2 regions of the Streptomyces sp. P1-3 genome follow, and region 2 is predicted to be linked to the other one. Evidence: riboswitches for the same ligand, from Rfam matches in the RefSeq annotation. Region 2 holds a riboswitch; the other holds the start of a gene.
What was found. A riboswitch is a leader RNA that binds a small molecule or an ion and turns the genes downstream of it on or off. The one in region 2 is predicted to bind glycine.
Positions count from the first base shown of each region.

Region 1: linked by a shared signal. The riboswitch ahead of gcvT (glycine cleavage system aminomethyltransferase GcvT) and the one ahead of gcvP (aminomethyl-transferring glycine dehydrogenase) in region 2 are both predicted to bind glycine.

Region 1 covers NZ_CP192512.1:2,208,729-2,213,930, forward strand. The annotation lists gene ACQUSR_RS09075 (enhanced serine sensitivity protein SseB) at 1-664, opposite strand, end outside; gene ACQUSR_RS09080 (hypothetical protein) at 889-1,407, shown strand; gene ACQUSR_RS09085 (AAA family ATPase) at 1,442-2,140, opposite strand; glycine riboswitch at 2,292-2,400, shown strand; glycine riboswitch at 2,401-2,506, shown strand; gene gcvT (glycine cleavage system aminomethyltransferase GcvT) at 2,543-3,661, shown strand; gene gcvH (glycine cleavage system protein GcvH) at 3,796-4,173, shown strand; gene glyA (serine hydroxymethyltransferase) at 4,186-5,202, shown strand, end outside.
Region 2 covers NZ_CP192512.1:742,473-747,674, forward strand. The annotation lists gene gcvP (aminomethyl-transferring glycine dehydrogenase) at 1-2,327, opposite strand, end outside; glycine riboswitch at 2,390-2,516, opposite strand; glycine riboswitch at 2,517-2,633, opposite strand; gene ACQUSR_RS03195 (PRC-barrel domain-containing protein) at 2,772-3,089, shown strand; gene ACQUSR_RS03200 (DNA polymerase IV) at 3,097-4,662, opposite strand; gene ACQUSR_RS03205 (MerR family transcriptional regulator) at 4,738-5,202, opposite strand, start outside.

The DNA.
Region 1 (5,202 bases), 1.5 Mb from region 2:
GCACCGCGCCGAGCGCCCGGCCGAGCGCGTCGAGCACGAGCGCCTGGGTCTGGGGTGTCGGGAGGTCCACCTGGACGCCCACGAACAGCGTGGGGGCGTCGCCCTCGACGCGGGCCAGGGCGCGCCGGGCGGTCCGTACGTCGGGCACCTTGGCGAACTCCAGCCCAGCGGCGGCCAGGAAGTCCACCGGTTCGTCCTGCCAGTCCGGTTCGAACAGCATCACCCGGCCGCCGGAGGCCGGACCGTCGAGTTCCGTGCGGCCGACCCTGCACAGCTGGGCGACCGCGGGCGGCGGGAGCGGCGCGCCGACCGCGCCGCCGGGGTTCACGGCGATGCCGAGCTGCGGGGGCAGGCCGCGGGCGAACTCCACGGCGGGGGCCACGGCGAAGGACATCCGGTCGCCGACGATCCGCAGGAACTGCTGTTCGGAGCTGAAGACGGGGACGTACGCGCCGCCGTCGATCTCCAGGGTCGGCAGATCGAGGTCGGTGCTGCCGGGGCCGCCGCCGTTGGGCAGCGGGATCCACACGTGGCTGCGGCCGAGGACCTCGACGATCCGGGCGCCCGCGCCCGGCACCCCGACGGAGGCGGCGAGCACCTCTTCGAGTTCGTTGCCGGGAAACGCGCCGTCCAGCGCCTCGGACCCGTCGCTCTGGATGCTCATCCCGTCCCCACCGCCATCTCGCCCAGCCTGCACAGCACCCTAACGGCTGCATGCCCGCCGTTCATCGGCAGCCCGCGTCCGGCGCGGGATACGCGCAGGTCGCGGGGCATGGCGGCGGAGCCGTACGGCGACTGCGGACGGTATCGGAAAAGTTGCGGACCGCAACCGGCCATGCACACCGTGGTCGCGTACCCGGGTTGACATACCGAAGGGACTACTCATCCATGCGCACCAGTAAGGCGACCTATACCGCCGTCTCCGCCGCGATCTGCGGCTCCCTGGTCCTGGGCTTCGCTGGCCCGGCTATCGCCGACGGGCCCATCCCGGACCGCCCCGAGTCCGCCAAGGCGGCCCCCCGCGAAACGTCCCACCGCCTCGTGGCCATCCACAAACTCCGCGACGCCATCCAGGACGCCGACGAGTTCATCGCGGAGGCCAGGCAGCGGGACCCGGACCGCTTCCGCCTCGGTTGGTTCCGGGACCGAGTGGAGACGAACGGCATCAACGCGGTCCAGGCCAGCAAGAAGGCCGCGCTGAAGGCCAAGATCCGCGGAAAGAAGGCCGACCCGTCCGACGACCTGGTGGGCCTGCTGGAGCGGCTGCTCGAAGGCGTCGACGAGCTGCTCGCCGCGGTCCTGGCCGACCGGGACAAGAGCGTCCGGATGACACTGGAGCAGGACCTGTCGGACGTGCAGGAGGACCTGCGGCTCGTGCTGCCCAGGCTGCTGACCGTGCTGCTCTAGCCCAACGGTCCGAACGACGGACAGCCCGGAAGCCTCACTCGAAGCCGATGCCCTCCAGGGCATCGGCGGCGAGGCGGTCCAGCAGCACCGCCGAGGCGCAGCCCCGCGGCGGGCTGCCGTCCTCGGCATCGGCCACCAGGCGGGCCACGGCCCGTCTGTGCCGGAGGAAGGCGTAACCGGAAACCCCCCGACCACGTGCCGCCTGCCCCCTGAGCGCGAGGGCAGGCGGCACGTCCAACAGGATCAGGTGCAGCCGGCGGCCGCGCCGCCGGGCGTGCCACGCCAGCCAGCGGCGCACCCAGCGCAGCGTGCCGCAGTCGTGCACCACCACACTCGAGCCCGACCGCAGTGCGCGGCGCAGTCGCGCGTAGTGCGCCAGCCGCACCAGCGGGCGGTACAGCCCGTACGGCAGCCAGCCCGGCAGCCGCCGCTCCCAGCTCTCCCGGGTGTCCTGGGAGTCCACGCGCAGCACCGGGCCGCCGCGCCGGTCCAGTCCGGGCACGGTCCGCCTCATCAGGGTGGACTTGCCGCTGCCGGGCAGTCCGGAGGTGACGGCGAGGTCACCGGCCGGGAAGCGCAGCTCGCCGGCGGCCGGGGCGGGAAGGCCGCGCAGGTCGTGGACGGGCCGGCTCCGGCCGGGCCGGAGCACCGGCCGCCGCTCCCCGGTGACCTGCTCGCACGGCCGGGGGTGACCCCGCGCGACGTCGTTCTGGCACCTGCGCTGCCTCTGCACCGTGATCGTCCTCCTGGGTCCGGTCACCGCCCCCTACCCGAAGAGTGTCAAGGGAAGGCAATGGCGTACAAGGAACGTCCGATTCCCGTCCGGGGGTTCCCTTGTGGCGCGCACGTGCGATGATGTGCGCGCCAACTGCATACCGGCCGCTTGAATCCGCGCGGGAGAGTCCCCGGACCGGCAGTCACTGCCGGGCGACGGGGCGCCGAAGGAGCAAGTCCTCCCTTGAATCTCTCAGGCCCCGATACCGCGCGGGCGAGGCAGATCTGAAAAGCGAGCCGCTGCTGCGGCTCCGCCGAAGGTGCAAGCCGTCCCCCGCCCGGGGTCACGGTGAAGCTCTCAGGTTCCGATGACAGATGGGGAGAACTTCACCCATACGCCCTCGCCTGGGAGCAAATGACCATGACTGACGCCCCACGCCACACCGCGCTCGACGCGCTGCACCGCGCGCTCGGCGCCACCATGACCGACTTCGCCGGCTGGGACATGCCGCTGCGCTACGGCAGCGAGCGTGACGAGCACACCGCCGTGCGGACCCGCGCGGGCCTGTTCGACCTCTCACACATGGGCGAGATCACCCTCACCGGCCCGCAGGCGGGGCAGGCGCTGGACCACGCGCTGGTGGGGAACCTGTCGGCGCTCGCGGTCGGCCGGGCCCGGTACACGATGATCTGCGACGCCGAGGGCGGCATCCTCGACGACCTGATCGTCTACCGGCTGGCCGCCGAGGAGTACATGGTCGTGGCGAACGCCTCCAACGCCCAGGTGGTGCTGGACGCGCTCACCGAGCGGGCCGCGGGCTTCGACACCGCTGTGCGGGACGACCGCGAGGCGTACGCGCTGCTCGCCGTCCAGGGGCCGCAGTCCCCCGCCATCCTGAAGTCGCTCACCGACGCCGACCTCGACGGCCTGAAGTACTACGCCGGGCTGCCCGGCACCGTCGCCGGGGTGTCCGCCCTGATCGCCCGTACCGGCTACACCGGCGAGGACGGCTTCGAGCTGTTCGTGGACCCGGCCGACGCCGAGAAGCTGTGGCAGGCGCTGACCGAGGCGGGCGCGGACGCGGGCCTGGTGCCGTGCGGCCTCTCCTGCCGGGACACCCTGCGGCTGGAGGCGGGCATGCCGCTTTACGGGCACGAGCTGACCACAGCGACGACGCCGTTCGACGCGGGGCTGGGCCGCGTGGTCAAGTTCGACAAGGAAGGCGACTTCGTGGGCCGGGCGGCGCTGGAGGCGGCCGCCGAGCGGGCGAAGGCGGCACCGCCGCGGAAGCTCGTGGGGCTGATCGCCGAGGGCCGCCGGGTGCCGCGCGCCGGGTTCTCGGTGGTGGCGGCGGACGGCACCGTGATCGGTGAGGTCACCTCCGGGGCGCCGTCCCCGACGCTGGGCAAGCCGATCGCCATCGCGTACGTGGACGCCGCGTACGCCGAGCCGGGCACCGAGGGCGTCGCGGTGGACATCCGCGGCGCCCACGAGCCGTACGAGGTCGTGGCCCTCCCCTTCTACAAGCGGCAGCGCTGACGTACCGCGAGCGGCGCCGGACGGGCGCGCGGCACGGCTCCGCGGCCCCGGCGCACTGACGAATTCGTCACCCTCGTCCCACCTGGCAAGACCCACGGCACATCCACACCTTCGGATCCAGGAGAATTCACGTCATGAGCAACCCCCAGCAGCTTCGCTACAGCAAGGAGCACGAGTGGCTGTCGGCCACCGAGGACGGCGTGGCGACGGTCGGCATCACCGAGCACGCCGCCAACGCGCTCGGTGACGTGGTCTACGTCCAGCTTCCGGCGGTCGGTGACACGGTGACCGCGGGCGAGTCCTGCGGCGAGCTGGAGTCGACCAAGTCGGTCAGCGACCTGTACGCCCCGGTGACCGGTGAGGTCGTCGAGGCCAACCAGGACGTCGTGGACGACCCGTCGCTGGTGAACTCCGCCCCGTTCGAGGGCGGCTGGCTGTTCAAGGTCCGCATCACGGACGAGCCGGACGACCTGCTCTCCGCTGACGAGTACACCGAGTTCTCCGGCTCTTAAGGATCCTGACGCATGTCGCTTCTCAACAGCTCCCTGCACGAGCTCGACCCGGACGTCGCCGCCGCCGTCGACGCCGAGCTCCACCGCCAGCAGTCCACCCTGGAGATGATCGCGTCGGAGAACTTCGCTCCGGTCGCGGTCATGGAGGCCCAGGGCTCGGTCCTCACCAACAAGTACGCCGAGGGCTACCCCGGCCGCCGCTACTACGGCGGCTGCGAGCACGTCGACGTCGTCGAGCGGATCGCCATCGAGCGGATCAAGGCGCTCTTCGGCGCCGAGCACGCGAACGTGCAGCCGCACTCCGGCGCGCAGGCGAACGCGGCGGCGATGTTCGCGCTGCTCAAGCCCGGCGACACGATCATGGGCCTGAACCTCGCGCACGGCGGGCACCTGACCCATGGCATGAAGATCAACTTCTCCGGCAAGCTCTACAACGTGGTCGCCTACCACGTGGACGACACCGGCGTCGTGGACATGGCCGAGGTCGAGCGGCTGGCCAAGGAGACCAAGCCGAAGCTGATCGTGGCCGGCTGGTCGGCGTACCCGCGCCAGCTGGACTTCGCCGCCTTCCGCCGGATCGCGGACGAGGTCGGCGCCTACCTGATGGTGGACATGGCCCACTTCGCGGGCCTGGTCGCCGCCGGTCTGCACCCCAACCCGGTGCCGCACGCCCACGTCGTGACCACGACCACCCACAAGACGCTGGGCGGCCCGCGCGGCGGCGTGATCCTGTCCACGGCCGAGCTCGCCAAGAAGATCAACTCGGCGGTCTTCCCCGGCCAGCAGGGCGGCCCGCTGGAGCACGTCATCGCGGCGAAGGCGGTGTCCTTCAAGGTCGCGGCGTCGGAGGAGTTCAAGGAGCGCCAGCAGCGCACCCTGGACGGCGCCCGCATCCTGGCCGAGCGCCTGACGCAGCCGGACGTGGCCGAGGTCGGCGTCTCCGTGCTGTCCGGCGGCACGGACGTGCACCTGGTCCTGGTGGACCTGCGCGACTCCGAGCTGGACGGCCAGCAGGCCGAGGACCGGCTG
Region 2 (5,202 bases):
CCGCCCATGAGGCGGACGTACGCCCACGAGATCGGGAGTATGCCCGCGGAGCCCCACGGGGCGGCCGAGATCGGGCCGACGCCGGTCTCCGGACCCGCGGTGGGCTGGAGCGGGTGGTTGGGCAGGTACGGGGCGAGGTGCTCGCGCACCGCGACCGGACCGACGCCCGGGCCGCCGCCGCCGTGCGGGATGCAGAAGGTCTTGTGCAGGTTCAGGTGCGAGACGTCGCCGCCGAACTCGCCCGGACCGGCCAGGCCCACCAGCGCGTTGAGGTTGGCGCCGTCGACGTACACCTGGCCGCCCGCCTCGTGCACGGCCGCGCAGATCTCGGAGATGTGCTCCTCGAACACGCCGTGGGTGGAGGGGTAAGTGACCATGAGCACGGCGAGCTCGTCGCGGTACTGCTCGATCTTGGCGCGCAGGTCGTCGGTGTCGACCTCGCCGTCCTCGGCGGTCTTCACCACGACGACCTTCATGCCCGCCATCACGGCGCTGGCGGCGTTGGTGCCGTGCGCGGAGGACGGGATGAGGCAGACGGTGCGCTGCTCGTCGCCGTTGGCACGGTGGTACGCGCGCACCGCCAGAAGCCCGGCGAGCTCGCCCTGGGAGCCGGCGTTGGGCTGGAGGGAGACCTTGTCGTAGCCGGTGATCTCCGCCAGCCGCTCCTCCAGCTCGCGGATCAGCGTCAGGTAGCCGCTCGCCTGCTCGGCCGGCGCGAACGGGTGCAGCCCGGCGAATTCCGGCCAGGTGACCGGTTCCATCTCGGTGGTCGCGTTCAGCTTCATGGTGCAGGAGCCGAGCGGGATCATGCCGCGGTCCAGCGCGTAGTCGCGGTCCGCGAGGCGGCGCAGGTAGCGCAGCATGGCGGTCTCGGAGCGGTGCCGGTGGAAGACCTGGTGGGTCAGGTAGGCGTCGGTGCGCAGCAGCCCGGCGGGCAGCGCGTCCTCCGTCGCCACGTCCAGCGCGTCGACGTCGCCCTGGACGCCGAAGGCAGCCCAGACGGCGGCCAGTTGGGCGCGGGTCGTGGTCTCGTCGCAGGCGATGCCGACGTGGTCGGCGTCGGTCAGGCGGAGGTTGACCCCGGCCTCGCGGGCGGCGTCCACCACCTGGGCGGCCCGGCCCGGCACGCGCGCGGTGAGGGTGTCGAAGTACGCGTCGTGGACGAGTTCGACGCCGCCGGCCCGCAGGCCGCCGGCGAGCACCGCGGCGTAGCGGTGGGTGCGGCGGGCGATGGCGGCGAGCCCGTCCGGGCCGTGGTAGACCGCGTACATGCCGGCCATGACGGCGAGGAGTACCTGCGCGGTGCAGATGTTGCTGGTGGCCTTCTCGCGGCGGATGTGCTGCTCGCGGGTCTGCAGGGCCAGCCGGTAGGCCGGGGCGCCGTCGGCGTCGACGGAGACGCCCACGAGGCGGCCCGGCAGGCTGCGGGCGTAGGCGTCGCGGACGGCCATGAAGCCGGCGTGCGGACCGCCGAAGCCCATCGGCACGCCGAACCGCTGGCTGGAGCCGACGGCGATGTCGGCGCCGAGCTCGCCGGGCGAGGTGAGCAGGGTGAGGGCGAGCAGGTCGGCGGCGACGGTGACGATCGCGCCCAGCTCGTGCGCGCGCTCGATGACGGCCCGCGGGTCGCGGACGGCTCCGGAGGCGCCGGGGTACTGGAGCAGGACGCCGAAGACGCCACGCTCGGCGACCTCGGCCGGGATGCCGTCGGTCAGGTCGGCGACGACGACCTCGACGCCGGTGGGCTCGGCGCGGGTCTGGATGACGGCGATGGTCTGCGGCAGGCAGTCGGCGTCGACCAGGAAGACGCCGTCCTTCACCTTGCCGACACGGCGGGACAGCGCCATGGCCTCGGCCGCGGCGGTGCCCTCGTCCAGCAGCGAGGCGCCGGAGGTGGGCAGCCCGGTGAGGTCGGCGACGACGGTCTGGAAGTTCAGCAGGGCCTCCAGACGGCCCTGGGAGATCTCCGGCTGGTACGGCGTGTACGCCGTGTACCAGGCGGGGTTCTCCATCACGTTCCGCAGGATGACCGGCGGGGTGAAGGTGCCGTGGTAGCCCAGGCCGATCATGGGCGACAGGACCTGGTTGCGGTCGGCGAGCGAGCGCAGCTCGGCGAGGACCTCGGCCTCCGTGCGGGCCTCGGGCAGCCCCAGCGCCTCGGTGCTCTTGATCACGTCGGGCACGGCGGCCGCGGTGAGCTCGTCGAGCGAGCCGAAGCCGACCTGCGCGAGCATCTTGGCCTGGGCCTCGCTGTCCGGACCGATGTGGCGCCGGGCGAACGGAATGCCGCGCTCCAGCGCTGCGAGGGAGATGCGGTTGTCGGTCATCTGCGAAAGGCCTCCTGGTCTGTGCGACCTTCGAGGGGCACCACGGCGCGGGTGCCCGGACGGCCTCCCCCTCTGTCATCACGACCTGAGAGCTTCACCGTCCCGCGTGCCGCGGACCGGCTTTCCCCGTCGGTGAGGAGGGCCCGGGGGACATTCGTCCCGCAGACCCGACCTGCTTTCCAGAGTGACCTCGCCCGCGCGGTACGTGTGCCTGAGAGATTCCGGGGAGGATTTGCTCCTTCGGCGCCTCCGGCGATCCCGGTGAACTGATCCGGTTCCACTGGAGGACTCTCCCGCACAGGGTCTGCAGCCAGCGCCAGCCTACCAGCGCGATCGTCGCCCGAACCGGTGCGGTGAGCCCCGCTACACCGCGCCCAAGTGGCCTTTTGCCCTGTTGTGGCTTTTCGTAGGTGTCACGGGACAGATCTGTGAGTTGGAGGGACCGTGCAGACCGACATCGATCCGCGGCGACTGATCGGGCACAAGGCCGTCGACCGCGACGGGGCGAAGCTGGGGACGGTCGACGAGGTCTATCTCGACGACGCGACGGGCGAACCGGAGTGGGCGGCGGTGCGCACCGGGCTCTTCCACCGGGACGTCTTCGTGCCGCTGGGACCGAGCGAGGTCGTCGACGGCACCCTCCGGGTGCCGTACGAGCGTGGGCTGATCAAGGACGCGCCTGATTTCGGCGTGGGCCGCCATCTCTCGCCCGAGCAGGAACTCCAGCTGTACCACCACTACGGCTTGGACGTGCCCGGCTGACGTACCCCTACGGTCTCGACGGGCTCGGCTGACCTTCCCCACCGGATCCTCCCGCTGCTGGTGCCTCTCGCGTCGGCTCGTGCTCCTCGGGCCGGACCAGGGGCAGCGGATCGGCCGGTGCCAGGTCCGGGTCGTCGACGGCGAAGGTCCGCACCCGGCCGGGTGGGGACCACGGCTGCTCGAACCGCACGGTGACCCGCCCGACCCCGCTGCCCTGCACCCAGCCCGCCCCGTACGCGGCGTGCCGGACGTCGGCGCCCGGCAGCCACCGCCGGGCCCGCCGGGCATCCGTCGCGGCGTCCTGGCCCCCCTGGCCCGGCGTCTCCGGTATCGCGGTGCCGGAGTCCGCTCCGGGCCGCTCCGGGGCACCGGGAGCGCCCTCCCCGGCCTGGCCGAGTCCGCCGGGCTGACCGGGGACGGCGGCCGAGCCCTCCCGCTCGCCGGTGCGCCACACGGCGTGGACCGCCTCCGCCGCGTGAGCGGCCTCCTCCTCGGCGGCGTGGGCGGCCTGCGCGAACAGGTCCTCCTGGGTGTAGTCGGCCAGGCCGCTGACCCCCACCCCCAGCAGCCGGACCCCCGCCGTGGTGTCCACCTGCTCGATCAGCCGCGCCGCCGCCTCACGGACCACGGCCGGGTCGTCCGTGGGCCCACGCAGCGTCTCGGACCGCGTCAGCGTCGAGAAGTCGTACCGCCGCACCTTGATCACGACCGTCCGCCCCGCGCGCCCCGCGCCGCGCAGCCGCTCGACGCACCGGTCGGCGAGCCGGGCGATCTCCAGCTGCACCCGGGTGCGGTCGGTGACATCGGTGTCGAAGGTGTCCTCCACCGATACGGACTTGGCGTCCCGCTCGGCGACGACCGGGCGGTCGTCGCGACCGTTCGCCATCGCGTACAACGAGGCGCCGTGTGCCTTGCCCAGCAGCCGCACCAGCTCCGCCTCACCCGCCTCACGGGTCTCGGCGACCGTGTGGATGCCCACCCGGCGCAGGGCCTCCGCGGTCGCCGGGCCGACACCGGGCAGGGTGCGCACCGTCATGGGCCCCAGAAGCTCCCGCTCGGTGCCGGGCTCGATGACGACCAGGCCGTCGGGCTTGGCCTGCTCCGAGGCGATCTTGGCGAGCATCTTGGAGCCGGCGAGCCCCACCGAGCCCGTCAGCCCGGTGGCGGCCCTGATGTCCGCGCGCAGCCGCTCACCCACCGCCCGTGCGGTCACGGCGTCCTCGGCGACGCCGCCGGCCTCCAGATCCACGAACGCCTCGTCGAGGCTGAGCGGCTCCACGAGCGGGGACAGCCGTCCCAGCAGGCTCATCACCGTGTCGCTGACCGTCCGGTAGAGCGCGAAGCGGGGAGCCAGATAGGCGGCGTGCGGGCACAGCCTGCGGGCCTGCGCCGTCGCCATCGCCGAGTGCACCCCGAAGACCCGCGCCTCGTACGAGGCCGTGGCCACCACACCGCGCGGGCCCACGCCGCCGACGACGACCGGCTTGCCGCGCAGGCTGGGCTTGGCCGCCTGCTCCGCCGAGGCGTAGAAGGCGTCCATGTCCAGATGGAGAATGGTCGGCGCATCTCTCACAGTTACCGATGCTGCCGCACACCACTGACAATCGGCCCGAAGGCGGCCCCGGGGCCGCCTTCCGCCGTGGCGCGGTCAGCCCGCCCGATTGCGGCGCCGGGCGAGCTCGTCGGCGGGGTTGTGCCCGATCAGCGTCTCGCCGGTGTCCACGTGCTCACCGTGCAGCTGCGACAGCGCCTCTTCCACGTCCCGCCAGACCACGCCCACGGCGATCCCGAAGACGCCCTGGCCGCCCTGGAGCAGCTCGACGACCTCGTCCGGGGAAGTGCATTCGTAAACGGTCGCGCCGTCGCTCATGAGCGTCATCCGTGTCAGGTCGTCCAGCCCGCAGGCGCGCAGGTGCTGGACGGCGGCGCGGATGTTCTGCAGGGACACACCGGTGTCCAGCAGTCGCTTGACGATCTTGAGGACGACCACGTCCCGGAAGCTGTAGAGCCGCTGCGTCCCGGAGCCGTACGCGGGCCGCACACTCGGTTCCACGAGGCCGGTACGCGCCCAGTAGTCCAGCTGGCGGTAGGTGATGCCCGCGGCCGAGCACGC